Regions from separate parts of the Cypionkella sp. PAMC25878 genome, predicted to be linked through region 2. Evidence: riboswitches for the same ligand, from Rfam matches in the RefSeq annotation. Region 2 holds a riboswitch; each other region holds the start of a gene.

Region 1 (9,893 bases), 2.1 Mb from region 2:
CGGCCAAGGCGATGCCCTGACGACGGGCGAGGTCTTGCAACTGCATCAACCCGTAGGGCCAGTAATTCTCGCCGCCAATCAGCCGGACGAGGATGCCTTTGACGCCCGGCAGGGTTTGCTGGACGTAGGTATCGACCGACATTGGGTGCTGTAGGGCGACCAAATTGGCGAGGCGCAGAGTGGGCAGCTTGGTACCCGCTCCGCTTTGTGCCGCACGATGCCAGCCCGCCGCGAAAGCCCCTAGGTCACTGTCGGAAAACGACAAAACCACCAGTTCGGCCGGGGTCTGACCCAGATCGAACGGGGTTTGTGTATCCTCCAGCCCATGGCTTTCGCGGAAGACGACATGCATGGTTCAGGCCCCCAGCACGCTGCGGATCGCGGCCAGATCAACGTGGTGATGCTCGGCGATCACCACGAGCTGACCTTGGCGCGGACTGCCCCCCCACGGGCGGTCAAACTGATGCCGCACCCGCGCGCCCACCGCCTGAACCAGCAGGCGCATCGGCTTGCCGGTGACAGCGACATAGCCTTTGACGCGTAGGATGTGTTGCTCGGTCGCAAGGCGCTGGATCGCGGCCACCAGCGCATCAACATCACTGATCTCGGGCAGATCAATCACCACGGTGTCGAAATCGTCATGCTCGTGATCATCATGACCATCGTGATGCGAGGGACGCGCGGCGAGATCATCCTCGGCCTTTGCGTTCAGGCCAAGGATCAAAGCGGGGTCAATGATGCCTTCGGACATCGACAAGATCGGGATCGAGCGCGGAGATTCCGCCATGATTACGGCGCGGGCAGCGGCAAGGCCAGCTTCCCCCGCCAGATCGGCCTTTGACATCAGGATAATGTCGGCGCAGGCGATTTGATCCTCAAACACCTCGGACAGCGGGGTTTCGTGATCAAGGGAGGGATCAGCGGCGCGTTGCGCATCCACCGCCTCTACATTAGGCGCGAAACGGCCAGCGGCGACCGCCTCGGCATCGGCCAAGGCGATCACGCCATCAACGGTGATTTTAGAGCGGATCGCGGGCCAGTCGAAAGCCTTCAACAACGGTTTCGGCAGCGCCAGCCCCGAGGTCTCAATGATGATGTGATCGGGGCGCACGGGCAGCGCCATCAAAGCCTCGATCGTCGGGATGAAATCATCGGCGACGGTGCAGCAGATGCAGCCATTGGCCAGCTCGACGATGTTCTCCACCGGGCAGTTCGCATCGGCGCAGGATTTCAGAATGTCGCCATCGACGCCAACGGTGCCGAACTCATTGACCAAGATCGCCAAGCGCTTGCCCTGCGGGTTCTGCATCAAATGGCGGATCAGCGTGGTTTTGCCCGCGCCCAGAAAGCCGGTGATCACAGTAACGGGGATTTTTGCAAGATCAGACATCGGGAAGCTCCAAAGGGGGAATACGGGCAAGGCTTTGCTTGCGGAAAATTACCGGGCGCGCACGCCACGGCACGATACCATCGGGGGCGGCGAGATAGGCGGCGGCACCGAGAAGAATATCAGGTGCATCGGCCTCGGTTAGACGGCCATAGACATAGGACCAGCGTCCGGGGGCTGAAAGCGCCACCGCTGCACCAGAATTGCAGGCGGACAGACAGGGGACGCCGACGATGCGCAGACCCTCGGGAATGTCGCCCGCCAACAAGGCCGCATGCAGCCGCGCCCCCGGCAGCGCTTCACCGTCTTCTACGACCTCTCCGGCCTTACAGGTGGTGCAGACATGCAGCGTTACGGTCATCGGCCTATCCAAATTGAGCGATGGGATGGCCAGAAAGGCACGGCCAAGGGGCCTTGCCTGCTGGTTGCGAAACACCCCGTTCGCCCGTTCAGTCGCGCGCTGGCAGGTCTCCCGGCTTGCGGATACAGAGGTTGCCCCCCACGGTGGCCCGCCTTCCCGGATTGCTCCAGTGGCCTCGGGCAACCTCTCCGGTCACGGTCGCGGGGGCGGCAGCTTTCGGGGTCGCCCCCTTTCGCATTCCCTCTTCGCCTGTCATAAACAGGAACCAGCGCATGCCCACCTGCGGCACAACCGCCTCCCTTGTCAAGCAACGGAAAACACCTGATGGCCGACCCAGAGCTGCCCGTGATTGAAGCGACCCCCGATACCGACACTTCGGGTGACGAAAACGCCCGCCACGCACGCAAGATGGCCAAGAAGAAGGCCGCGCGGGATAAGATCATGGCGGGCAAGGCCGGGGATAAAGGCCTGCTGATCGTGCATACCGGGGCGGGCAAGGGTAAATCCTCCAGCGGATTCGGGATGATTCTGCGCTGCATTGCGCATGAGATGCCCTGTGCGGTGGTGCAGTTCATCAAGGGCGCCTGGGATACCGGCGAGCGGCGGATCATCGAGACGCATTTCGCCGATCTGTGCGAGTTCCACGCCATGGGCGAAGGCTTCACTTGGGAAACTCAGGACCGCGCTCGCGATATCGCGATGGCGGCTAAGGGATGGGAGAAGGCGAAAGAGTTGATCCGCGATCCCAGCAACCGTCTTGTGCTGCTGGATGAGATCAACATCGCCTTGCGCTATGATTACCTCGATATCGTCGAGGTGCTGGCATTTCTTGCCGCTGAAAAACCGCCCTTGACGCATGTGGTGATGACCGGGCGCAACGCGAAACCCGAATTGATTGAGGCCGCCGATCTGGTGACAGAGATGACGTTGATCAAGCATCCGTTCCGATCCGGCATCAAGGCGCAGCCGGGGGTGGAGTTTTGATGTGTTGCGCCTGCTGAACTGACAGATTGGGGGTCAGCCCCCAAACCCCCGGGATATTTGAGCCAAGATGAAAGCAACGAAGTGTTAACTATCGTGTGTCAGACAGGTCATGCGGCACAGGGGGGGACCCCGATGGTCGCCCAAGGTGAAAGCGCAACACCTCCCCCGATCTATCGGCCCGAGGTGTTGCGCCCGCCTTTGGCTTTCATCTTGGCAAAAATATCCCCGCCGGAGGCTTCCGTAGGTTGTGCAAAAGCGCGGCTGGACGTCCCAAAATGACCGCCCTCATGATCCAAGGCGCGGGTTCGAACGTCGGCAAGTCGCTGCTGGTCGCAGGCCTGTGCCGTGCAGCAAAGTTGCGCGGGCTTTCGGTCGCACCCTTCAAGCCGCAGAATATGTCGAACAACGCGGCAGTGACGGCGGACGGCGGTGAGATTGGCCGCGCACAAGCCTTGCAGGCTCTGGCTTGCGGGCTGGAGCCGCACACCGACATGAACCCGGTGTTGCTGAAGCCCGAGTCCGAGACGGGAAGCCAAGTTGTGGTGCAGGGCAAGCGCATCGCAACAGTGAAAGCGCGGGACTATGCGGCGCTGAAGCCTTCGTTGATGATGCCGGTGTTGGACAGCTTCAACCGGTTGAAGGCGCAATATGATCTGGTGATCGTGGAAGGTGCGGGCAGCCCGGCGGAGGTTAATCTGCGCCACGGCGATATCGCCAATATGGGCTTTGCGCGGGCGGCGGATTGCCCAGTAATCCTGACCGGAGATATAGATCGCGGCGGGGTGATCGCGCAGATTATCGGCACGCAGGCGGTGCTGGACCCTGCGGACAATGCGATGATCGCAGGCTTCCTGATCAACAAGTTTCGCGGCGATCCACGGTTGTTTGACGACGGCTACAACCTGATCGAAAGCCGCACCGGCTGGCGCGGCTTTGGCGTGGTGCCGTTCTTCACGGATGCGGCGAAACTACCTGCCGAGGATGCTTTAGACCTGCCAAAAGGCGGCGGGGCGGGCGGCTATAACATCGCGGCGCTGACACTTTCGCGGATTGCCAATTTCGATGATCTCGACCCACTGGCGCAGGAACCCGGCGTCAGCTTGCAGATGGTGCGGGCGGGCGAGGTGATTGCGGGCGATACCGATCTGGTGATCATTCCGGGCTCCAAGTCGACGCGGGGCGATCTGGCCTATCTGCGTGCGCAGGGTTGGGATGTGGATTTGGCTGCGCATCTGCGGCGGGGCGGTCGCGTCTTGGGGATTTGTGGCGGCTATCAGATGCTGGGCCAGATCGTGCGCGATCCTGAGGGCATTGAAGGGTTGGCGGGTGAGACGCTGGGGCTTGCAGCTTTGGCGGTGGAAACCGTGATGACGCCGGACAAGCGGCTGACGCGGACCGAGGCCGTTCACGCAGCCACAGGACTACCGATGCAGGGCTATGAGATTCACATTGGTCGCACAGAAGGCCCGGATCGCGCCCGCCCGTTCGCCTATGTGGATGGACAGCCCGAGGGGGCAGTTTCAGCGGATGGCTGCGTGATGGGCAGTTATCTGCATGGCATGTTCGCCAATGATGCGTTTCGCGCAGGATTCCTCCGCCAGATCGGTGCGCAGGCCTCAAGGTTAACCTACGCGGCGGGGGTGGATGCGGTGCTGGACGCGCTGGCTGCGCATCTAGAAACCCATGTCGATGTCAATGCCTTGCTGGCCTTGGCGCGCTAGCGGCGCGGCCATTCGGTCTGGGTGTTTTCTTGCCAGCCCGTGCGGTGCAGCAGCGGGGTATCGTCCATAAATTCGGGATGGCCGAGGCAAAGATAGGCGGCAAATTCCCAATCCTCAGGCACGCCCAGCAACGCCTCGATGTCATGCGGTTCCAAAATTGAGACCATGCCGAGGCCCAAATTCTCGGCCCGCGCCGCAAGCCACAACGTATGGATCGCCATCGCCGTCGATTGGCGCAGGGTTTCGGGCAGGGTTTGGCGGCCAAGACCATGCCCGGCCTCGGGGTGCATCACATTGAACACCGCCAGTTGCACCGGGGCCATCTCGAGCCCCGCCAGCTTTAGCGCCAGATATTCCGCATGCTTTTCGCCAGTGTAAAGCTTGGCGGCCTCGGCGTTGCAGCGGCTGAAATTGGCGCGCACGGCAGCGCGCAGGGCGAGATCATCGACGCGGATCACCCGCCACGGCCGCGCGTTGCCGACCGAGGGCGCACAATCCATCGTAGCGCGCAGCCGCTCCAGCACCGCCTCATCCACCGGATCGGGGCGGAAATGCCGCACGTCACGACGCCATTGCAGGATGCGCAACAGGGTGGCGGATTCGTCTGCGGTGAACTGCATCAGGCCTCCAACGCGCGAGTCAGCCGCGCCCATTCGGCGGATGAGCCAGGAAGGCCGATCCGCAGCCATCGGTTCGAATAGGGAAAGATACGGCTCCAAATTTGCTGTTTTGCCAGCCGGATTTGTGCGGTTTCTGCATCCGGTGTCTCATAGCTACGGAACAATTCGCAACCGCCGATCAGTTGCCAGCCTGCCGCCAATGCCAAAGCATCGGCCTGTACAACTTCAGACCGCAAGCGCTGCACCGTCGCCTCGGCCCAAGCCTTGTCTGCCAAGGCCGCAGCCCCGATCCGCAGCGCCGCACCGTTCACAGGCCACGGCCCGCACATTTCATGCAGCGCCGCAATATCCTCAGCGCAGCCAATCACGAAGCCCAACCGCACCCCAGCGAGCCCGTAGAACTTGCCGAAAGAGCGCAGCACCAGCAGACCCGACTGCCCGGCTTGCGGCAGCAAAGACACCTCCGGTTGCGCATCGGCGAAGCTTTCATCCACCACCAACCGCCCGACCTGCCCCGCCAAAGCCAGCAGGTCGGCGGGCGGGTAGGAACGGCCATCGGGGTTGTTGGGGTTCACCACCACCGCGAGGTCAGCCCCCGCCAACTGGCCGAACTGACTGACCTGTTCAACCCTCCAGCCAGCGGCGCGCAAAGCGGCGGCATGTTCGTTATAGGTCGGCCCCAGCACGCGGGCCTTTCCCGGCTTCGCAAGCCGCGGGATCATCTGAATCGCGGCTTGCGCGCCTGCCACCGCCAGCATCGGGGCGGTGCAGCGGTAGGTTTTGGCGGCCACGTTCAGCAGGGCTTGCTTGGCGGTTTGCGTGGGCAGCATCGTCCAATCCTCAGGCTGCAAAACCGGGATCGGATAGGCCACGCGGTTGATGCCGGTGGACAGATCAATCCAATCGGTGCCGCCAAAGCAGGCGATGGCCCCGTCAATATTTCCCCCGTGATCGCGCATCTGCCCCCTCAGACCAGCGCTAAACCGAGCAGCGCTGCGCCCAGCACAAACATCGCCCGGACATAAAGCGCAAGGCCTCGTTGCAGATCGGCAGGGGTTGGGTCGGCGGCACCCGCATTGACCCAAGGCTCGTCAGCGATACGATCGGCATAAACCCGCGGCCCCGACAGCCGCACAGCAAGACCTGCAGCCATCGCGGCTTCAGGCCAGCCCGCGTTGGGCGAGCGGTGCAGGCCAGCATCACGCCACATCACTTTCGCGGCTTGGCGCGGGGCGGTGGAGACCAACGCAAATACCGCCCCCGTCAGCCGCGCTGGGATCAGATTGACCAGATCGTCGATCCGCGCCGAGGCCCAACCAAACGCCTCAAACCGGGGCGTGCGGTGGCCGATCATCGAATCGAGCGTATTGATCGCCTTATAGGCAGCAATCCCCGGCAAACCGAATATGGCTCCCCAAAACAGCGGCGCAACGATGCCGTCCGAGGTGTTTTCGGCCAGACTTTCCATCGCCGCCCGCGCCACGCCCGCCTCGTCCAGCACCGCAGCGTTGCGCCCGACGATCATCGACACCGCAACGCGCGCCTGCACCAGATCGTTGTTTTGCAACGGCGAAACCACCGCCGCAACATGGGCGTACATCGCGCGCAGCGCCAGCAGTGGCCAAGCCAAAACGCCGCCGATCAGGATGCCCAGCCAGCCCACAGGCAATGCAGATTGCAATGCCCACGCCAGCCCGCCTGTGCCGCCAATCACCACCAGCGCCGTCGCGACCCCAGCTATCCGACGCGATAGATCAGGGGCAGCATCGTGGTTCAGCGCAAGGTCCAGCCAGCGGATCAACGCGCCGATCCACGTCACCGGATGGCCGATCACCGCGTAAAGCCGTGCAGGCCAGCCGATTGCGCTGTCCAACACCATCGCCACAAGCATCATCGCGGCAAAACTCATCTGCCCCCTCCGGCTCGAAACTGGAGGATACCGCGCAAGCCCGCAGCCTGCAAAGCGACGCTGGCGTGCTGCGGAACCTCACCGGGCGCGAAGATCAGCCCCCGCGCCGCCCCAGTATGAGCGATGACATAGCCCAAGGCCCCAAGGTCTACTGCAAGCGACGCGATAGGATCACTTTGCGCCCCGCGATGTGCCAAGGTGCGGCTTGCCGACAGGCTGGCCAGAGCTGCGATGCGTGGTAGATCGCGGGCAGCGCAGCCGTCCTGCCATTGCGGGATCAGATCCGCAATATCGGGAAAATCCATGTCCCGGGGATCGGTGCGGCGCGGCGGGCCGAAAAATCCGCCGATGACCTCCATTTCGGGCGGCAGCGGCAGCGTGGCAAGAATTTCCCCATGACGTGATGCCCAAAGTGTCTGCGACGGCAGCGGCAGCATCAATGGGTCCGACGCCCCTTCCACCGCAATACAGGCCCGCGCCAGAGCCATCGGCTCTCCCTGCCAACCCGCCAAACCCGCAAGTGCCACCAAGGCAGCCGTCGAGACACCTGCGCCACCGCCGGGGGGCATCTCCGCCGCGAAACCGAGCCTGCCAGAGATTGAAAGACCTAACAAACACAGCAGTTTGACAGCCCGTTCTTCGGGGATGATCGCAGCGCTGGCCTCGGTGATCGCAAACCCCTGCCCAGCTGCAAGGCTTGCCGTCACCCCCAGCACCGGGCACGGCAAGGTCACCAGCGCCACCGGGCCATCGCGCCCGATCCGCCCTTGCAACAACTCGCCAAAATGCCCCGCGACGCGGAGGGTATCCTGCCTCATCGCCGCATCCGATTGACGCCCGCCACCGAAAACACCCCGCCCGGAAGCGCCACAAGCGTGGTCAGCGACAGTGGCGCGATTTGAAACGCCAACCCTAATTCAGGCACTCCTAAAGCCAGCCCCAAAGCCGCGCGGATCACTCCGGCATGGGCGACGATCACCACGCGACCGCCCAGCGACCCGACCTCAAGCAAGGCAGGCGTCACCCGCTCATAGAGATCCAGAAAACTCTCGCCCTGAGGTGGGCGATGCGCAGCCAGTACCGCCCCCGACAGCACCCCCAAATCCGGCAAATCGGTAAAAGGAACCCCTTCCCAAGCGCCAAAATCCTGCTCCCACAACCGCGCGTCCTGTTCCGGCGCAAGGTCAGGCCATAGCGCCGCCGCTGTCTGCGCACAGCGCAAGGCCGGACTGATCCGCCAATGATCCACCGCCCCCACCGCGCCGCGCAAAGCCGCAAAGGCCAAGGCATCGCTGCAATCGGCCGCCACATCACGCCGCCCAGCCATCCGCCCTTCGGTCAGCGCGGGTGCGTGGCGGATCAGCATGATCTCGGTCTGGCAATCTGTCGCGGTCTGTGTCGGGGCATCTGTCGGGGCATCAGCAGGCACGGTCGCATTTCTCCTTTCGCGCTGGCCCCGTTTCTGCTTTGACATCAGCCAAGGGGCAAGGGCCGATATGCACAAAACCATCCTGATCACCGGCGGCGCGCGCTCTGGCAAAAGCCGGATCGCGGAGATTCGCGTTTTGCAGATGGCCCAAGCCGAACGTCGCCCCGCGCATTACATCGCCACTGCGCAGGCTTGGGATGAGGAGATGCGCGCCCGTATCGCCGAACATCAGGCACGGCGCGGACCCGAGTGGATCACCCATGCCGAACCTTTGGATTTGCTCGCAGCCCTCACCGCGACCAATGGCAAAGGCCCGCGCTTGGTCGATTGTCTGACGCTCTGGCTGACCAACCTAATGCTGGGCAACCACGATTGGCGCGCGGCGGGTCAGGCTTTGCTGGCCGCCCTGCCCGCCCAGTCCAGCCCGGTGGTGTTTGTCACCAATGAAGTCGGCATGGGCATCGTGCCCGAAAACGCCCTTGCCCGCGCGTTCCGCGATGCAGCAGGCACCCTGAACCAATGGATCGCAGCCGAGGCGGATGAGGTGATCCTCGCCGTCGCGGGCCTGCCAATGAAGGTGAAATGATGAAACTGACCACGCTCGCCGCCGTCGCCGATCTGGCCGCAACCCTGCCGCAAGCCGATACAAAAGCCGCCGACGCCGCGCTTGCGCGGCAAAACTGCCTGACCAAACCGCCGGGATCTTTGGGGCGATTGGAGGAATTGGCCGTGTTTATGGCGGGCTGGCGTGGCACGGCCCGTCCGCAGATCGCCGGCGCCCAAGCCCTAGTTTTCGCCGGAAACCACGGCATCTGCGCCCAAGGCGTCAACCCCTATCCGCAGGCGGTGACCGCACAGATGGTCGGCAACTTTCAGGCAGGCGGTGCCGCGATCAACCAACTCTGCCGCGCCAATGGGGCGGAGCTGTCGGTAATCGCACTTGAACTTGACCGCCCCACCGCCGATTTCACCCAAGGCCCCGCGATGACCGAGGCCGAGACTTTGACCGCGATGCAGGCCGGGGCGGATGCGGTGGATGTGACGGCGGATGTGCTGATCCTGGGCGAAATGGGCATCGGCAATTCAACCGTTGCCGCCGCCATGGCCTCAGCGCTGTTTGGCGGTGAGGTCGCCGGATGGGTCGGGACTGGCACCGGATCAGACAGCGACGGCATCAAGCGCAAGATCGCCGCGATTGAAACCGGGCTTGCGCGCCACAAAGGCCTGTCCGCGATGGGCGTTCTGGCGGCCTTGGGCGGGCGCGAGCAGGCGGCGATTTGTGGCGCAGTTCTGGCCGCACGCGCCGCGCGCATCCCGGTCATTCTAGATGGCTTTATCTGCACCGCTGCGGCCTCGGCGCTTTATGCGGCGAACCCGGCCCTGCTGGATCACTGCCTTGTCGGCCACCAAAGCGCCGAGCCGGGGCATCGCAAGCTGCTGGCCGCACTTAACAAACGCGCGGTTCTGGAGTTTGACATGCGC
Region 2 (9,893 bases):
ATTATGGGATGCTGGCCAGCGAGAAGATCGGGCTGCCGCTTGATCCAGCCTTGGTGAATGTGGGGGAACCTACGCCCGCGTGGCGCAATGCGGGGTTTGCGGGAAGTTCGGTTCTGGCGGCGGGGATGGCGTTGGTGGAGGCTGGCGACCGGACTTTGGCGAAGCGGTTTTTCTTGCAGGTGGCAGAGGGCTTGGATGCCAAGGGGCTGGAGCAGTTGGCAGATTTGGCGCTGCGGATGAATGAGCCGTATATTGCTTTGCTGGTGGCCAAGCACGCGGCGGAGCGCGGGGTGATCTTGCCGCGCGCTTATTATCCGGTGCCTGCGATGGTGCCGGATGGGCTGGCGGTCAGCCGGGCTTTGGCCTTGTCGATTTCGCGGCGGGAGAGTGAATTTGACCCTGCGGCGCAGAGTAAAGCCGGGGCGCGTGGGTTGATGCAGGTAATGCCAGCGACCGCCGAGCATGTGGCGAAGGGGTTGGGCGAGACTTCCAGCGCGGGGCGGTTGATTTCCGATCCACCGTTCAATGTGCGGATGGGGTCGATCTATCTGAGCCATATGATTGAGAAATTTGGGCCTTCTGTGGCGCTGATCGCGTCGGGCTATAACGCCGGGCCGGGGCGGCCGGGTAAGTGGATCGAGCAGTTTGGCGACCCGCGCAAGGATAGCGTCGATGTGGTGGATTGGGTTGAGATGATCCCGTTCTCGGAAACCCGCACCTATGTGATGCGGGTGGCGGAAGGGGTGGTGATCTACCGCGCCAAACTGAAAGGCGTGGCGGGGCCGGTGCGGATTTCTGCGGAATTGACGGGGCGGTGAGGAGGAGTCTTAAGTGCTGGAGAACGCTCTGTTCATTGGCTGATTTACGAAAGGGTAATGACCTAGAAAGCGGCCATTTTGGTATGGGATGGGGCCATATTGTTGGGGTGGTGGGAGTGATACTTTGATACATTCATCGCTTGGCAGCACTTACAGGCCGTGGGGGCATTTTGTGAGCGGGCAGCTTTTAGCATGTTGTCGAGCCGACTTAACCGTGATTGCGCATTGCAAAAAATCTATCGGTTCTGGTAAATTCAGGGCTGCTCTCTTTGATTTAAATTCCATTTCGTTTAGTGGCCCTGTTGCTATTTGATCGCCATTGAGAAAATCCTTGTCCAAGGATTTCACCAGATAGTAGTACACATCAACGGTCGTACCAATCGGGCGAACCCGTGCTGTAAGGTATCTAGTATTAGAGGCAACAGCCACAACTTCAGGTGCAATACGCGCTATTGAAGCGCCATCACTAAGCTTTCGGTAAACCATGACATTTTGACCCGTGTATAACCAAGCGGAAATGTAAGTATCATCTTCCCAATAAACACCATAATCACAGCCAGACAGGGGAAACGAAAACATGAGTATTGTGAGTATTTTTCCATGTCTAAGTATATTTTCCATTCATCGCACCTGTCCTGATCAACGCCGATTTCATCGGCTTAGTCCGCTCAGCCGCCATTCCAGCACATCTTTGCATTTGGTCCAAGCCAGACGTTAACCCTCGCCCCCCTTTGCCCGGAATCAAGGGCGCGGCCCTGTGTTGCGCATTTCAAATCTGCGGCGGTTCTTGGTGTTTCACGCGTTGGCGCCAGAGGGTGAACAGGCCGGCGGCGACGACGACGCAGGCTCCTATGGCGACGTTGGGGCGGAGGGTTTCGCCGAACAGGAACACGCCGAGCAGGGCGATGAACATCAGTTGCAGATAGGCGAAGGGTTGCACCGCGGAGGCCTCGGCCACGGCATAGGCTTTGATCAGCAGCCAGTGGCCGATGATCGCGGTGCAGCACAGAGCGCTCATCCAGAGCCAATCGCTGGGCAGCATCGGTTGCCAATACCACAGGCCAATCGGGGTCATCGCGGCGGCACCGACCACGCCTGTCCAGAAAAACGACACCGAGGCCGGGTCTTTGCGGGCGACAAAGCGGGTGAGCAGGCCGTAGACCGCGAACATGAAGGCGCTGATGAACGGGATCAGCGCCCAAGGCGAGAACACGGCAAAGCCGGGCTCTAGGATGATCAGCACGCCGACAAAGCCGATGGCGATGGCGGTCCAGCGCCGCCAGCCGACTTTCTCGCCCAACACCGGGCCGGACAAGGCGGCTACCAGCAGGGGATAGCAGGCGAATACGGCGTGGCTTTGGATCAGACCCAGATTGATGAAGGCGAAGACCATGGCGCAGACCTCGGCCACCAAGATTACGCCGCGGGTGATTTGCTGGGGGGCAAAGCGGGTGCGGGTGGCGGCGCGGATGCCGCCGGGACTGCGGGCGGCGAGGGTGATCACGAAAGCGGCGAACACCCAGAACCGGATCATCACGACCATGTAGACATTATAATTGCTGCCCAAGTGCCGCGAGATGCCGTCTTGCAGCGCGAACACCACGGTGCTGGCGACCATCAGCCAGATGCCGAGTTTCAGGTTTTGTTCGGTTTTCATGGGGATACCTTGGGGGCAGCGCGGGTTTGCCACAGCGAATAGATGCCTGCGGCGATGATCAGGGCGGCACCGAGGATAACGGGAAGCGCAAGTTCCTCGTCAAAGAAGGTCAGCCCCAAGATCGCGATGAACACGAAATGCAGATAGGCGAAGGGCTGGACGGCAGAGGCCTCGGCCACCTCATAGGTTTTTTGCAACAGCCAGTTCGACAGAATTGAGATGGTGGCATAGGTGGCGAAGATCGGCCAGTCTTGCGGTTGGATCGGTTGCCATTGCGGCAGGCCGAGGACGGTCATCATGATGGCCCCCAAAAAGGCGGGCCAGAAAAAGCTGGGGAAAAACGCCTCGTCTCGCGCGGTGAGGCGGGTCAGCACGCTGTAGGCGGCGAAGAACAGCGCGGTGATCAGCGGCAGCAGGGCGGCCCAGCTGAACACGCCTTGGCCGGGGCGCAGGATGATCAGCACGCCGATCAGGCCAACGCCGACGGTGGCCCAGCGTTGCCAGGTGAGGCGTTCGCCCAAGATCGGGCCGGAGAGCGCGACGACGATCAGCGGGCAGACGGCGAATACCGCATGGGCGTTGATCAGGCCGATCAGGGTATAGGCATAGACCATGACGCAGATTTCCACCACCAGCAGGGTGGCGCGCAGGGCTTGGGCTATGGGGCGGCGAGAGCGCAGCGCGACGCGGATGCCCTCGGGGCGGCGCAGCGCAAGGGTGATCACGAAAGCTGCAAACACCCAATAGCGGATCATCACCACCATCAGCGTGTTGTAGTTGCCAGCGAGCAGGCGGGATAAAGCGTCTTGCACCGCGAAGGCCGCGATGGCGGCGATCATCAACAGGATGCCTTTGCGGTTGTTCATGCAAGGGTTCCTGCGGACATGTGTTTTTTACGGCCATGGCCGGGGCGGCGGGTGACTTCAAAGCCCGCGTCTTGCAACGCGCGGCGGACATGGCCAGCGGCGGTGTAGGTGGCGAAGCTGCCATTGGGTGCGGTGTGGCGGGCGACTTCGGTCAGGATGTCGGGCGACCAGAGTTCGGGGTTTTTCGCGGGGGAAAAGCCGTCGAGGAACCATGCGTCGGCTTTGTGGGGCCATGCCGTGAGGGTGTCGCGGGCGTCACCCAGTATGATTTCGACGGCGATGGGGCCGAGCTGGAATTTGGTTTGGCCTTGGCTCCATGCCGCCAGAAATGGGTCAGCCACGGCGCGGGCTTGCGGGAAGTGGTCCAGCGCGCGGGCAATGTCGGCGGCGGGCAGCGGAAAGGCCTCAAAGCTGGTGAAGCGGGTGGGGGTTTCGGTGATCAGCGACAGGGCCAGCAGGTTCAGCCCGGTGCCAAAGCCGAGTTCGGCTACGTGAAAGCCGGGGATTAGGCGTGCGGGCAGGTCGTTGCCGCTCAGAAAGACGTGGCGAGTTTCGGACAGGCCATCGTTTTTGGAGAAATACGGGTCATCGAAGCGGGTCGAGACAGGGATCACGCCGTCTTGCCAGCTTAGGGCCGATTGTGAGGAGGTGGTCATTGTCATATGCCCTTGGTCGGGCGGACCATGGGCAAGGCGGGACAGAATGGCAAGGGTTGATCTGACGGTGCGGGGGGCGGGAATCTTTGGCCTGTCGGTGGCATGGGAAGCTACGCGTCGGGGCGCGAAGGTGCGGGTGATTGAGGCGGTTGCGGTGGGGGCGGGGTCTTCGGGCGGGGTGGTTGGGGCGTTGAGCCCGCATGTGCCGGAAAGCTGGAATGTGAAGAAGGCGTTTCAGTTGGACAGTTTGCTGATGGCTGCGGGCTGGTGGGCCGGGGTGGAAGCGGCGTCGGGGTTGGTGTCGGGCTATGGAAGGGTTGGGCGGTTGCAGCCTTTGGCGGATTCGGCTGCAGTGGAATTGGCGCGGGCGCGGGGTGTGTCAGCGGAAGGGCTGTGGCGGGGCGAGGCGGTTTGGCGGGTTGTGACTGCGACCGGGGCCGCGTGGGAACCGTGGAGCCCGTCGGGGTGGCTGGTGGAGGATAACTTGAGCGCGCGGCTGCATCCTCGGATGGGCTGTGCGGCTTTGGTGGCGGCGATTGTGGCTGCGGGGGGCGAGGTTGTCGTGGGTGAGGCCGAGGAGGTGGGGCCGGTGGTTTGGGCGACGGGGGTGGCGGGGCTGGAGGCGCTGGGTTTGGATTTGGGGCGGGTGGTTGGCGGTGGGGTGAAGGGGCAGGCGATTTCGCTGCGCTATCCGGGCGAGGGGGTGCCGCAACTGTTTGTGGATGGGCTGCATGTGGTGCCGCATGTCGACGGGACGGTGGCAGTGGGGTCTACGTCTGAGACGGTCTGGACGGATTTGGGCCTGGATCATCAGGTGGAGGCGTTGCACGCGCGGGCGGTGGCGGCTTTGCCGGTGCTGGCGGGAGCGGAGGTGGTGGAGAGATGGGCCGGGGTGCGGCCTCGGGCCAAGTCTCGCGCCCCGTTGCTGGGGGCTTGGCCGGGGCGGGCGGGGCATTTTGTGGCCAATGGGGGGTTTAAGATTGGCTTCGGGATGGCGCCGAAAGTGGCCGAGGTAATGGTGGATTTGGTGTTGGAGGGGCGAGATATGATTCCGGACGGGTTTCGGGTTTGAAGGGTGTCCACACGTGGACAGAGGGTATGTTTATATGAAATCAAAGGGTTATATGGGGGTTGTTTACCTTGCGTTTACCTTTTTGCGCTGCGTTTGCGGCGGTTGGGGAAGCCTCCGGCGGGAGTACTTAGGCCAATGTGAAATCATGAGAGGCTCCGCTCTTGGTCATCCTCTGTGCTCAAATATCCCCGCCGGAGGCATCGACCTACGTAAAGCAATGCAAGCTGTCAGGAAGGGCGTAGGGTGGGTTTTCAACCCACCGTGCGCTTAGGCCAACAAACGCTCCCCCGTCACCCCACGGATGGTGGCGGTGAGGATTTGGCCTTCGGGGTGGTCTTTCTCGAAGCTGACTTCGGTGAATTGCTCGGTGCGGCCCATGCGGGGGCCTTCGAGCAGGATGCGGTGGGACTGGCCAAGCTGGGCGGTCAGGTGGCGGGATAGGGCCAGATCGCCTGCGGCGCGCAGGCGGGCGGCGCGGGATTTGATCTCAGGGCCTTGCAGTTGCGGCATCCGGGCGGCGGGGGTGCCTTTGCGGGGGCTGAACGGGAAGACGTGCAGGAAGGTGAGGTTGCAGTCTGTCACCAGTTTCAGGCTGTTTTCGAACATGGCCTCGGACTCAGTGGGGAAGCCTGCGATGATGTCAGCACCGAAGATCATGTCGGGGCGGAGTTTTTTGGCATCTTCGCAGAAGCGGACGGCGTCGTCGCGCAGGTGGCGGCGTTTCATGCGTTTCAGGATCATGTCATCGCCTGCTTGCAGCGACAGGTGCAGGTGGGGCATCAGGCGGGGCTCGGTGGCGATGGCCCCCATCAGGGCATCGTCGGCCTCGATGGAGTCGATGGACGAGATCCGCAGGCGGGGCAGGTCGGGCACAAGGCGCAGGATACGCATCACCAGATCGCCCAAGCGTGGGGTGGCGGGGAGGTCTGCGCCCCATGAGGTGAGATCAACACCGGTAAGTACGACCTCGTTGAAGCCATTGCCCACGAGGCGTTTGATCTGTTCGATGACGACCCCGGCGGGGACGGACCGGGAATTGCCGCGCCCGTAGGGGATGATGCAGAAGGTGCAGCGGTGGTCGCAGCCGTTTTGCACCTGCACATAGGCGCGGTGGCGGCCGAAGCCGTCGATTAGGTGGCCTGCTGTTTCCTTGACCGACATGATGTCGTCGACTTGGACCTTTTCGGTGATGCCGATCAGGTCGGGGGCTTTCAAGTTGGCCCAAGTGGCGGCCTGCATTTTCTCGGTGTTGCCGATCACCTTGGTGACTTCGGCCATGGCGGCGAAGGTTTCGGGCTCGGTTTGTGCGGCGCATCCGGTGACGATGATCTGTGCGCCGGGGTTTTCGCGGGCGAGTTTGCGGATTTCTTGTTTGGCCTTGCGGACGGCTTCGGCGGTGACGGCGCAGGTGTTGACCACTACCGCACCTTCCACGCCTGCGGCGGCGGCGAGTTCTTTCATCGCCTCGGTCTCATAGGCGTTCAGGCGGCAGCCGAGGGTGGCGAAGATTGGGGCGTTCATAGTGCGGCCAGAAACGCGGGGGTAAGGGTGCCGTTGAAGATATGCGTGGTGGGGCCGGTCAGCCAGACGCCATCCTCGCGCCAATCGACGTGCAGGGTGCCGCCGTCAGCCTCGACCGTCACAGAGCGCCCTGTCAGGCCGCGCAGATGGGCGGCAACTACGGTGGCGCAGGTGCCGGAACCGCAGGCGAGGGTGACGCCTGCGCCACGTTCCCACACCCGCATCCGCAGATGGTCGGGGGCGATGACGCTGGCAAATTCGACATTGGTGCGCTGGGGGAACAGGTTGTGATGCTCGGTGCCCGGGCCTTCGATGGTCAGGTTGACCGCCTCGGCATCGGCGACAAAGAACACGCAATGCGGGTTGCCCATGCCGATGGCGGCCGGGTTGCCAGGGAGAGGGAGGTGCAGGGTATCAACTGCGTGGGACAGCGGGATTTCGGACCAATCCAGTTGCGGTTGCCCCATGTTGACCGAGATGCGGCCATTGGGCAGGCGGAGGGCGTGGAGTTGGCCGCGCTCAGTGGTCAGGGTCAGCGTGTCGCGGCCGAGTTCCTGCATCATGTAATCGGACACGCAGCGGGTGGCGTTGCCACACGCGCCAGCGCGGCTGCCATCGCTGTTCCAGAAATCCAACGCGAAATCGGCGGTTTGCGAATCGCGAATCTCGGCCAGTTGGTCAAAGCCGGTGCCGCGGTGGCGGTCGCCCAAGGCTTGCGCCAGTTTGGCCGTGACAATAGCCTCGCGGCCCCGCGAGTCGATGATGACAAAATCATTTCCGGCGCCATGCATCTTCATAAAGGCAATGGCGCTTGGGGTTTTCGGGGCGTTTGCGGCGTTTTCCATCGCCTGCATATACGCCGCAGCGCAGCTTTTTGCCAGAGGCGCGCGTTTTGTCTCTTGACCCTATCCGGCCCGCACCCTAATCAGCGCCACAGTTGTGGGCCGGTAGCTCAGTTGGTAGAGCAGCTGACTTTTAATCAGCGGGTCACAGGTTCGAGTCCCGTCCGGCTCACCACCACAACTAAAGGCCCGACCGGAAACGGTTGGGCCTTTGTCATTTCCGGGTTTTGGTGATGTTTTGAGCGCTTGCGAATCGGGCGCGTGGGCTTTGATTTGCAGGGAAAAGCGGCGGCGTCTTTGGCGTATCGGCATTGGTCGCAAATGATCTATCGCGACTCAGGAAGCCGTGTTTATTGAAGCGGCAAGGTGCCATTCGCAAACATGGAGAATTGGGAAGCCGGTGCAGTGCCGGCGCTGCCCCCGCAACGGTGATGAAACTTAACGTGTGACAGGAGGCCACTGGGGTTTATACTCTGGGAAGGTGTCACACGGGGGCGGTTTGGCCCGGTTTTGCAGCCCGGAAACCAGCCTTGCACTGAGACGACCAGCCCGGCCGGAATGCTCCGGTCCGCCAATGCAACTGTCCCCGCGGGAGGCGTGGACCTACGAGGTGCCAGATGTTGAACCCCGCCGAAATCCACGCTGAATTGGGCGCGCGCCGCAAGGATTATGCGCTGAGCCATGCGCTTTATTGCGATGAGGGCGTGTATAACGCCGATCTCGCGCAGATCTTTTACCGTGAGTGGCTGTTTGCGGCGCCTGCTGCTGCGATGCCGAAGGCCGGGGCGTTTCTGACCCTGCAGGTTGGTGCTTATCCGGTGGTGTTGACGCGCGGCAATGACGGGATGATCCGGGCGTTTCATAACGTGTGTCGGCATCGCGGGCAAAGGTTGTGCGCCAAGGAGACGGGTTCGGGGCCGAAGCTGGTCTGTCCGTATCACCAGTGGACCTATGATCTCGACGGCAAGCTGCAATATGCGCGCGACATGCAGGAGGGGTTTGACCCCAGCGCGCATGGTCTGAAGAAGGTGCATTGCGTCGATCTGGGCGGGATGGTGTTTATCTGCTTGGCCCAAGTGCCGCCGCCGATTGCGGAACTGGCGAAGACGGCGATGACCTATCTGGCCCCGTCGGGGTTGAAGGATACCAAGGTGGCGTTTTCTTCGACGATTGTGGAGAACGGCAACTGGAAGCTGGTGATTGAGAACAATCGCGAGTGCTATCATTGTGGCGGCGCGCATCCGTCTTTGTGCCGGACGTTCTCGGACAATCCGAAAATCGGGGCGATGAATGGGCCGAATGAGGCGAGCGATGAGATCCTCGCGCATTGGACGCGGTGTGAGGCTGCAGGGTTGCCGTCGCGCTTTACCCACGACAAAGCGATGCAGTGGCGCTTGGCGCGGGTGCCGTTGTTGAACAACGCCGAAAGCTACACGATGGACACCAAGGCGGCTGTGGCCAAGCGCTTGGGCACGATGCCGTTCAATGATGCGGGCAGCTTGCTGTTTTACCACTATCCGAACACCTGGAATCACTTCCTGGGCGATCATGCGATCACGTTCCGGGTGCTGCCGATCTCGGCCACTGAGACTCAGGTGACGACGACTTGGCTGGTCCATAAGGATGCGGTCGAGGGCGTGGATTATGATCTGGAACGCCTGACCGATGTGTGGATGCACACCAATGACGAGGATCGTCAGGTCGTGGAGGAGAACCAGAAGGGTATTCTTTCGCCTGCCTACGAGCCCGGTCCGTATTCGACGATTCAGGAAGAAGGCGTGATCCAGTTTGTTGATTGGTATTGCAACACGATGACCGCGCGGACGGCCCCTAAACCTGCGATGGCGGCGGAGTAGATCATGGCAAAGAAAAGCCTGAACTGGGAAGCAGCACCGTGGAATGACAGCCAGATGCTGGAATGCGCCATGGTGGTGCCCGAGAATGACGACACTGCCAGTTTCACCTTTCGCGCGCCGAACGGGGCTTGGTTTGATTACCAGCCGGGGCAGTTCATCACGTTGGACCTGCCTGTGGACCCGAAGAAGGGGGCCAAGGGCAACGTGCAGCGGACCTATACGATCTCGTCTTCGCCTTCGCGCCCCCTGTCGATTTCGATCACGGTCAAGGCGCAGAGCACCTCGATTGGCACACGCTGGATGCTGGATCATCTGAAGCCGGGGATGCAGATCAAGGCGTTTGGGCCTGCGGGGATTTTCAGCTTTCACCGCCATCCGGCGCAGAAATATCTGATGATCTCGGCAGGATCGGGCATCACGCCGATGATGTCGATGACGACATGGGCGTGGGATTCGGGGCAGATGCCGGACATTGTGTTCGTCCATGCCGCCAAGCGCCCGTCTGAGATCATTTTCCGCGAGCGGTTGGAGCAGTTTTCCAATCGCGTGCCGGGGTTGCAGTTGCGCTTTACCGTGGAAGAAAGCGATCCGTTCCGGGCATGGCC
Region 3 (8,323 bases), 2.1 Mb from region 2:
GGCCGCCCGCCCCTGCCGCCAGAGGAACGCAAGCAACGCGTCACGCTCTACCTCGACCCCGATGTGCTGGAAAGCCTGAAACAAGGTGGCAAAGGCTGGCAAACTCGCGCCAATGCGGCACTCCGCAAAGCGTTGGGTCTATAGGATGGGGCTCCACTCCACCACGCCCAAACCTTAAAAAACCCTTACCGACCCCCAGCTAACCCCTTGAAAAACCATAAACCAACTGCTTGTCCACGCGTGGACACACCCCTAAACCTACCCGCGCCGCAGCAGATAAATATCCATAATCCACCCATGCGCCGCCCGCGCCTTTTCCCGCAGGCTCACAATCCGCGCGCCCACCTCGGCCAGCTCTCCCTCGACAATCATCTCCTCCTTCATCCCCACATACCCCCCCCACCAGATACTCACCCCAGCAGGGTCCAGCGTCTGAAACGAACACTCCCCATCCAGCATCACCACCGCCGTATCAACGCCGCTGGGAAACCCCTCCTCCCGCAACCGCCGCCCCGTGGTCACGATAAACGGCGCCCCAATCTCATTCAAAGCCATCCCATGCGCCGCTGTGAGGGCATGAATTGACGTCACCCCCGGCACCACATGAACCCGCTCGCTCGGCACCAACCGCGCAGCAATCCTCAGCGTGGAATCATACAGGCTCGGATCACCCCAAACCAACAGAGCCACCCGCTCCGCCGCCCCAATCGCGGCCCGCCACACGTCCGCGATCCGGTCGTGCCAATCCTCAACCCGCGCCTTATAGTCCGCGATGGTTTCGTCCCGCACCGGCAGATCAAACTCCACGATCCGGGTCGCAGGGTTGGTCAGCACATCGCGGCAGATCGCGAGGCGCAATTCGGCCAGATCGGCTTTCCCCTCGCCCTTGCGGGGGATCAGGATCAGATCAGCAGCGTTGATCGCCTTGATGGCTTGCAGGGTCAGATGGTCGGGATTGCCCGTGCCGATCCCGATGAGGGTGAGGGTGAGATCAAACATGGCGCCTCCTAAAACTGCGCTATTTGCAGCAAAACGCGCGCCAACCGCAAGGATTGGCGCGCGTTGATTTTAGTCAACCTTACTGCGGGCGCGACCAGAGCCAACCCGACAGCGCGCCCAAAGCCGACCAGACGATCAGACCCACCCCCAGCGAGCGTGCCGCGAAGGTTGAGGCCAGTTCGGGCGGTGCAACGCCGGAATAGCTGTCCAATTCGGGCGCGCCGATCACATGCGGGACAGCCAGCAGAGCGACCGCGCCGATCACCGAAGCCACGCCCTTGCCGTAGCCCAGCAGGCCCAAAGCGGCAGCGGTGCAGATCGCGGTGCCAATCCACCAGATCTGACGCGCGGTAAGATCGGCGGCCATGGTGCCGGGGAGTTCAGGCTCCAGCCCCATCGCCGGGGCCAGTTGGAAGGCGGCGTAGCCCGCGATACCCCAGAGCAGGCCTTCGCGCAGGGTCACACGTTTGCCGAACACTTCTGCAAGGCCATAACCTGCGACCAGAACAAGGGCATAGCCGACAAACTCAAGGCCGTAGAACAGACTGGTCGAAGCATTGCGCGCGAATGCGCCGCCTTCCTCAGCGGCCTCGTGCTTGTGCTCATGGCCGTCAGCCTCGACAGCTTCGGGCGTAGCCGGAGCCGTTGCATCTGCCGCTGGCGCTTCGGGGGCGGCATGATCCTGGTCTTCCGCAGGTGCTGCCACACCGTTGAAATGCACCAATGCGCCGGTTTCATAGTCTTCGCCCAGAAGGATCAGCTTCTGCACGAATGCGAAATGCAGCAGGGCCGCAAGCAGGCCTGCTGCAAAACCAGCGAACACCGCGCTGGTCACCATACGTTGGATCATGCGTTCAGTGGCAGGGGAAGCCAGAAGCGTGACGCACATCATGTGCTGCGTCATGTAGGGTTTGCGAATGAGCAAAACCGGTCAGAAACACGGTCGAGGCGCCAATCATAGCAACAAAAAGCACTGACATCAGTGCGGTGGCTTTGCTGGAAGCGAGGGTCTTCGTGGTCATTTTACTCTCCATACCGTCACACCCGACGGTGTTTAGCGTTTCTTTGCACGGCCGGTCTCCTGGCTCGCGGGTCTTAGCGACCTTCCGCCTTCCCAGCTTGAGGCTTTTCAGCCGTCAGCCAGTGGCATTTCGGAAGGCCGCTCACCGCATACAGTCGCGGGGGCGGCTGAGGCTTGGGGTGCCGATTGGTCCACCCATTCCTCATTCTCGTTTCAGTTCAGACGCTTTGCGTTTTTAGAACACCATGCCCCTTCATCAGTCGCCTAAGCCCCGGTTTGGGTCAAGCGGAAATACGGCTTTTGAAGGCGCAACGCCGACACTTTGATGCGAATGGCCTAGCCGGGAATGCGCGCGATGGCCTTCGTGCGCAGATTTCCCAATACACGGGCATCGGCGAAATTGCCGTCTGGCGAGGCGGCATAGAGGCGGGCGAAATTTTCAAGCTCGAGCAGATCAGCGGCTGTGATGTCGCCAAACAGATAGGCGGTTTTACCATCCGCCCGAAAGGCGATGGTCTGATCGCGGGTGCAGCCGGACATACATTCGATTTCAAGCACTTCGACGTCGGTGGGCAGGGCTGCGCGCAAGGTGTTCGCAAAGCCCTCACGGCCCAACTGGCATAGGGTGCAGACGTAAAGCCTCATGCCGGGAACTCGGCCAAGGGGCCGTAGAAGATCAGCGCTGGATGCGGGCTTTGCGCGGTTTGCAGATGCGCGGCGAGGCTGGCGATGGTGTGGCGGGTGATTTGTTGATCGGGGGTTGAGACGGCTTCAGCCAGCAGCGCGGGCGTGTCAGCGGGCAGACCATGGGCGATCAAGCGGCTCGCCAGATCGGCGAAGGTGCGGCGGCCCATATAGACAACGGTGGTTGCCATCGGGTCGGCGAGGGCGGCCATATTGGTGCTTTCCGGCAAGCTTCCGGTCACATCCGCCCCGGTGATGAACTGCACGCGCCGCGCGGTGAGGCGGCGGGTCAACGGGATGCCAGCGGCGGCCGCGGCGGCAGAGGCAGAGGTGACACCGGGGATGATTTCGTAAGCAATGCCAGCAGCTTGCAGCGCGACGATTTCCTCCTCCAAACGCCCAAACATACCGCAATCGCCGGATTTCAGCCGCACGACGCGCTGGCCTGCCAAAGCGTGATCGACCAGCAGGCGGCTGACGTGATCTTGTTTCGGCGAGGGTCGCCCTGCCCTTTTGCCGACCGCGATCAGATCGGCTTGCGCGGCATGGCCAAGGATCGGGCCGGAAGACAGATCGTCAAACAGCACGACTTCGGCGGCGGCCAAGCGCTGCACGGCCTTGACCGTCAGCAGATCCGGGTCGCCGGGACCGGAGGATACGAAGGAAACAAAGCCAGTCATGTCGCCTCTGCGATCAAATGAAAGAAGGTGCCCGAGGATTGCCCGCCACCCGATTGGATGCGGAGCGAGCCGGTTTCAGGCACCATGGTATCGGTCGCATCGGTGACATGCGCAAGGGCCGCATCGGGCTGGGCAAGGATGGTGGCATAGTGAAACTCATGGCCGCGCAGGCGGGTATTGGCCGGATGGCCAGCCAGTGGTGCGTGTGTTTGGGCTAGGCGGTAGCCCAGATGCATCCGGCGTTTAGCAAAGCTGGTCTCTAGCCCCAGAAGCCCGGTCATTTTATGGCGCTCACCTTGCGCGTCGATCAGGCCCGCACCCATCGCCATATAGCCGCCGCACTCACCATGCACCGGTTTGGTCTGGGCGAAGGTTTGCAGGGATTGGCGGAAATACGCGTTGGCAGCGAGTTTTCCGGCATGAAGTTCGGGGTAGCCGCCGGGCAGCCAGCAGGTTTCAGCACTGGGATCAGGTGCTTCGTCAGCCAACGGCGAGAATGGCAGGATCGTGGCCCCCGCCGCGCGCCATCCGGCCAGAAGATGCGGATAGACGAAAGAAAACGCGGCATCGCGAGCCAAGGCGATGCGGTTGGCGGGCGGGATGATTTTCAGCGGTTGCGCGGGCGGCAGATGGCCACGGGCGGCGGCGCGCAGGGTGTCGAGGTTGAGGTGTTCGGCAATGAACGCCCCAGCTTCGGCCAACAGGGCTTGCAGATGCGGCTGTTCTTCGGCCTGCACGAGGCCCAAATGCCGCTCGGGCAGTGCGATTGAGGCGCGACGCGGCAGCGCGCCCAGCACCGGGATACCCGCCGCCTCCATCCCTGCGCGGACCAGGGCTTCGTGGCGCGGTGAGGCGACGCGGTTTAAGACGACCCCGGCGAAGGGCATCTCGGGGCGCATTTTGGCGAAACCGATGGCGACGGCAGCGGCGGATTGCGCTTGGCCCGAGACATCCAGCACCAGCACCACCGGCCACCCCATCATCACCGCGATATCGGCGCTAGCCCCAGAGCCGAATTCCCCCGGTTTGGCAACGCCATCGAACAGGCCCATCGAGCCTTCGGCGAGGATCAGATCGGCGTCTGCCGCTACCGAAGCCAGCCCTGCGATCCGCGTCGGGGTCATCGCCCAACTGTCCAGATTGACCGAAGCGCGGCCCGAGGCTGCGGCGTGAAAGGCGGGGTCGATGTAGTCGGGGCCGGATTTGAACGGCTGTACGTTAAGCCCCTGCGCCCGAAAGGCGGCGAGCAGACCCAGCATCAGCGTGGTCTTGCCGGTGCCCGAGGCGGGGGCGGAAATCAGGAGGCCGGGGGGATTCATTTGGCGTCCGGGAAGCGGGGTTCGGTGCCGACGGAGCGGAAGCGGCGGTCGTAATCCCCGGCGTAGAGGCGGCTTTCCTCGAAGCTTTCGGCGGCCAAAGCGGGGCCGACAAGGATCAGCGCCGTGCGCTCCATTTCCGCGCCAATGGCGGTTTGCAGAGTGGCAAGTGTCGCGCGGACGATACGCTCATCCGGCCAAGTTGCGCGCCAGACCACGGCGACGGGGCAATCGGGTCCGTAGTGCGGCGTCAGATCTGCGACAACCTTTTCAAGCACATGCACGGACAGATGGATGGCGAGGGTGGCCCCGGTGGCGGCGAAGGCGGGCAGATTCTCGCGGTCTGGCATCGCGGTGGCGCGGCCAGAGGTGCGGGTCAGAACCACCGATTGGGTCAGGCCCGGCAGGGTCAATTCGGTGGCTAAAGCTGCGGCGGCGGCGGCGAAGGAGGGCACACCGGGGGTCACGTCATAGGGGATATTCAGGGCGCGCAGGCGGCGGAGTTGTTCGCCCATCGCCGACCAGACCGACAGATCGCCTGAATGCAGGCGGGCGACATCTTGGCCTGCGGCATGGGCGGCGGCGAGTTCGGCTATGATCTCATCCAGCGACAAGGGGGCGGTGTTGATGATCTTGGCACCGGGCGGACAATGCGCCAGCAGCGCTTGCGGCACCAGCGATCCGGCATAAAGGCAGACTGGGCTGGAGGCGATCAGATCACGGCCACGCAGGGTGATCAGATCGGGCGCACCTGGGCCTGCGCCGATGAAATGGATGGTCATATGGGGCTCCTTTCGGCAAGGGCTGCGGTGGCCTTGCCGTCTTGGGATGTGACGCGGGGGCCTAAAAGCCGTGCGCCGGGGCCAGCGTCGGCAAGCGCTGCGGCTTCGGCAAGGCTGCCAGTGCCGTAGTGGGCTTGGACGCGGGCGGATTGGGTGAGGGTGGCTTGGTTTTGCAGGCTTTCCAAGGGAACTGCGTGCAGGGGCAGGGCCATTTCAGCGGCAAGGGCTTGGATGACAGGGGAGTCAGCTTTGTCCTCGGCGGTGGCGAGAGCCTGCGCCTTTTCGCCCCCTGCAGCGCGCAGAGCATCGCGCAGGCTGTCGATCCTGGCACCTTTGCGAAAGCCTATGCCTGCAACGATCATCTTGTGACGCTCCACTGCACGACCGGGCGGGTGGCATCCCAGCCACGCATCCGGCCTAAAGGGGCGGCCGTGGCTAGGTCAATGCGCAGAAGCGTGCCGCCGCGTTGAGCGTGTTGCTGTGCCAGCAGGCTTTCGGTTTCCAAGGTGACGCCATTGGCGACAATGCGGGCGCCTGCGGGCAGGATGTGCCAAAGTTGATCGTAAAGCGCCGCATTGCCACCGCCGCCGACAAAGACGGCATCAGGCAGCGGATGCCCGGAGAGGGTTTCGGCTGCCGGGCCTTCGATGCAGGCCAGCCGGTGGTCTATTCCGAAACTGGCGGCATTGGTGCGGATGTTGATGGCGCGGTCGGCACGGAGTTCAAACGACAGCGCGCGCCCCCCCGCCAAGCACCATTCGACCGAGATCGAGCCGGAGCCTGCGCCAATGTCCCACAGCAATTCACCTGCGCGGGGCGCGAGGGCAGAGAGCGTCAGCGCGCGCACCGGGCGTTTGGTGATCTGGCCGTCATGGGCGAACAGGGCGTCGTCGAGGCCAAAGGCACGCGATAGACCCTTGCCTGCAGTGATCTCGATGGCGACGGCGACCGGGGCAGTGATGTCGGTCAGCGCAATAGCGGCGGCGGTGGTCTGGCGGATGCGCTGATTGGGGCCGCCGAGGGATTCCAGAATGCTCAGCTTGGCGTCAAAGCCTTGTTCGATCAGCCATGCCGAAAGGGCTTGCGGCGCGTCGCCGTCGCGCAGCAGGCAGATCGCCCGCGCGCCTTTGGTCAGCGCGGGGCGCAGGCGGGCAAAGGGAGCGGCGTGCAGGCCGTGGCAGGTGATTTCCTCCATCTGCCAGCCGATTTGCGCAGCGGCAAGCTGGAAGGTCGAGGGCGCAGGGAAGGCTTGCCATTCGTCGCGGGAAAGCTGGGCGGTCAGGCTGCTGCCCGCGCCGAACCAGAACGGATCACCCGAGGCGAGCACGGCCACGTTTTGCCCCTTGTGGGCCAGAACGGGGGCCACCGAAAACGGGATCGGCCAAGCACGGCCCTTATCGCCTGCCGCCACTAAGGCCAAATGACGCGGGCCACCGAAGATGATTTCAGCCCGCGCCAAAGCTTCACGGCTTGCATCCGATAGGCCCGCCAAGCCATCCTCACCCAGACCGATGATCGCAACCCAAGGCTTACCCATGACTCGCATCCTTCTGCTGGGCGGCACCACCGAGGCCAGCCTGTTGGCGCGGGCCATGGCTGCTGCGGGGCAGGATGCGGTGTTCTCTTACGCCGGGCGCACCGATAGCCCGGTGGCGCAGCCCCTGCCGATGCGGGTCGGCGGCTTTGGCGGCGTGGCGGGGCTGGTGGACTATCTGCGCGCTGAACGGATTGGCGCCGTGATCGACGCCACGCACCCCTTTGCCGCGCAGATAAGCCGCAACGCGATGGAGGCTTGTGCGCAGGCTGGAGTGCCATTGCTGGGGCTGGAGCGCAAGCCTTGGGTGGCGGGGGTAGGCGACCGTTGGACTCATGTGGGTAGCATGGAGGCGGCTGTTGCAGCCCTGCCAGACGCCCCGGCGCGGGTTTTCTTGGCGATCGGCAAGCAGAATTTGGCTGGCTTCGCCGCCAAGCCGCACCACTATCTGCTGCGGCTGGTCGATGCGCCCGATACGCCGCCCTTGCCCGACTGCACCGTGGTTCTGGCGCGCGGGCCGTTTGAGGTAGAGGGCGATAAGGCGCTGCTGATGCAGCATAATATCAGCCATATCGTTGCCAAGAATGCAGGTGGCGCGGGGGCAGAGGCTAAGCTGATCGCCGCCCGCGCTTTGGGCCTTCCGGTGATCCTGATCGACCGCCCGGCCCTGCCCGCGCGGCGCATGGTGGGCTCGGTGGCCGAGGTGATGGCTTGGCTGTCTCATGCGGAACGCGGTGTGTAAACGAAGCGGCCAACCCGGCGGGTGGCGGAATTTCCGACGATCACAACCGTGCGCATATCGGCCATTTCGGGCGTGGCTTCGGCGAGGGTGACGGTCTGGATGCGTTCTTCCGGGGTGGACACTGCGCGAGCGAAGGTGATCAGGCGGTCGGGGCCACATTCCTCGCGCAGGATTTCTAAGGCGCGAGCGAATTGGTGCGGACGGCTGGCGGAGCGCGGGTTGTAGAAGCCCATCGCGAAATCGGCTTGGGCCGCGAGGCGGACGCGATGTTCGACGAGGGGCCATGGTTTGAGGTTATCGGAAAGGTTGATCGCGCAGAAATCGTGACCCAAGGGCGCGCCGGCATGGGCGGCGGCGGCAAGCATGGCGGTGATGCCGGGGAGGATGCGGATATCCAAATGGTGCAGGTCGGGTCGATTTTCCAACGCTTCAAACAAAGCCGAGGCCATTGCGAAGACGCCGGGATCGCCGGAGGAGACGATCACCACCTTTGCCCCCTCGGACGCAAGGCGCAGGGCATGATCGGCGCGGTCAATTTCAACCCGGTTGTCCGAGCCATGCAAGT

The links. Region 2 has a riboswitch for cobalamin ahead of ACS5RD_RS23925 (aromatic ring-hydroxylating oxygenase subunit alpha). Riboswitches for the same ligand answer to the same signal wherever they lie in the genome.
Region 1: linked by a shared signal. The riboswitch ahead of ACS5RD_RS09940 (DUF1636 family protein) and the one ahead of ACS5RD_RS23925 (aromatic ring-hydroxylating oxygenase subunit alpha) in region 2 are both predicted to bind cobalamin.
Region 3: linked by a shared signal. The riboswitch ahead of ACS5RD_RS10010 (CbtB domain-containing protein) and the one ahead of ACS5RD_RS23925 (aromatic ring-hydroxylating oxygenase subunit alpha) in region 2 are both predicted to bind cobalamin.

What each region holds. Positions count from the first base shown of each region.
Region 1 is NZ_CM176871.1:2,053,079-2,062,971, reverse strand. Features, by position in the region: gene cobN (cobaltochelatase subunit CobN) at 1-352, opposite strand, end outside; gene cobW (cobalamin biosynthesis protein CobW) at 356-1,390, opposite strand; gene ACS5RD_RS09940 (DUF1636 family protein) at 1,383-1,748, opposite strand; cobalamin riboswitch at 1,833-2,033, opposite strand; gene cobO (cob(I)yrinic acid a,c-diamide adenosyltransferase) at 2,073-2,732, shown strand; gene ACS5RD_RS09930 (cobyric acid synthase) at 3,008-4,453, shown strand; gene bluB (5,6-dimethylbenzimidazole synthase) at 4,450-5,073, opposite strand; gene cobD (threonine-phosphate decarboxylase CobD) at 5,073-6,032, opposite strand; gene cbiB (adenosylcobinamide-phosphate synthase CbiB) at 6,041-6,982, opposite strand; gene ACS5RD_RS09910 (propanediol utilization protein) at 6,979-7,800, opposite strand; gene ACS5RD_RS09905 (histidine phosphatase family protein) at 7,797-8,411, opposite strand; gene cobU (bifunctional adenosylcobinamide kinase/adenosylcobinamide-phosphate guanylyltransferase) at 8,479-8,997, shown strand; gene cobT (nicotinate-nucleotide--dimethylbenzimidazole phosphoribosyltransferase) at 8,997-9,893, shown strand, end outside.
Region 2 is NZ_CM176871.1:4,780,194-4,790,086, reverse strand. Features, by position in the region: gene ACS5RD_RS23970 (lytic transglycosylase domain-containing protein) at 1-818, shown strand, start outside; gene ACS5RD_RS23965 (hypothetical protein) at 969-1,439, opposite strand; gene ACS5RD_RS23960 (DMT family transporter) at 1,588-2,475, opposite strand; gene ACS5RD_RS23955 (DMT family transporter) at 2,472-3,341, opposite strand; gene mnmC2 (tRNA (5-methylaminomethyl-2-thiouridine)(34)-methyltransferase MnmC2) at 3,338-4,003, opposite strand; gene ACS5RD_RS23945 (NAD(P)/FAD-dependent oxidoreductase) at 4,044-5,069, shown strand; gene mtaB (tRNA (N(6)-L-threonylcarbamoyladenosine(37)-C(2))-methylthiotransferase MtaB) at 5,337-6,590, opposite strand; gene dapF (diaminopimelate epimerase) at 6,587-7,444, opposite strand; tRNA gene ACS5RD_RS23930 (tRNA-Lys) at 7,532-7,607, shown strand; cobalamin riboswitch at 7,780-7,979, shown strand; gene ACS5RD_RS23925 (aromatic ring-hydroxylating oxygenase subunit alpha) at 8,050-9,288, shown strand; gene ACS5RD_RS23920 (FAD-binding oxidoreductase) at 9,292-9,893, shown strand, end outside.
Region 3 is NZ_CM176871.1:2,068,549-2,076,871, reverse strand. Features, by position in the region: gene ACS5RD_RS10025 (BrnA antitoxin family protein) at 1-144, shown strand, start outside; gene cobF (precorrin-6A synthase (deacetylating)) at 259-999, opposite strand; gene ACS5RD_RS10015 (CbtA family protein) at 1,079-1,849, opposite strand; gene ACS5RD_RS10010 (CbtB domain-containing protein) at 1,854-2,021, opposite strand; cobalamin riboswitch at 2,054-2,283, opposite strand; gene ACS5RD_RS10005 (DUF1636 family protein) at 2,357-2,665, opposite strand; gene cobA (uroporphyrinogen-III C-methyltransferase) at 2,662-3,384, opposite strand; gene ACS5RD_RS09995 (cobyrinic acid a,c-diamide synthase CobB) at 3,381-4,703, opposite strand; gene cobM (precorrin-4 C(11)-methyltransferase) at 4,700-5,482, opposite strand; gene ACS5RD_RS09985 (cobalamin biosynthesis protein) at 5,479-5,844, opposite strand; gene cbiE (precorrin-6y C5,15-methyltransferase (decarboxylating) subunit CbiE) at 5,841-7,019, opposite strand; gene ACS5RD_RS09975 (cobalt-precorrin-6A reductase) at 7,018-7,758, shown strand; gene cobJ (precorrin-3B C(17)-methyltransferase) at 7,737-8,323, opposite strand, start outside.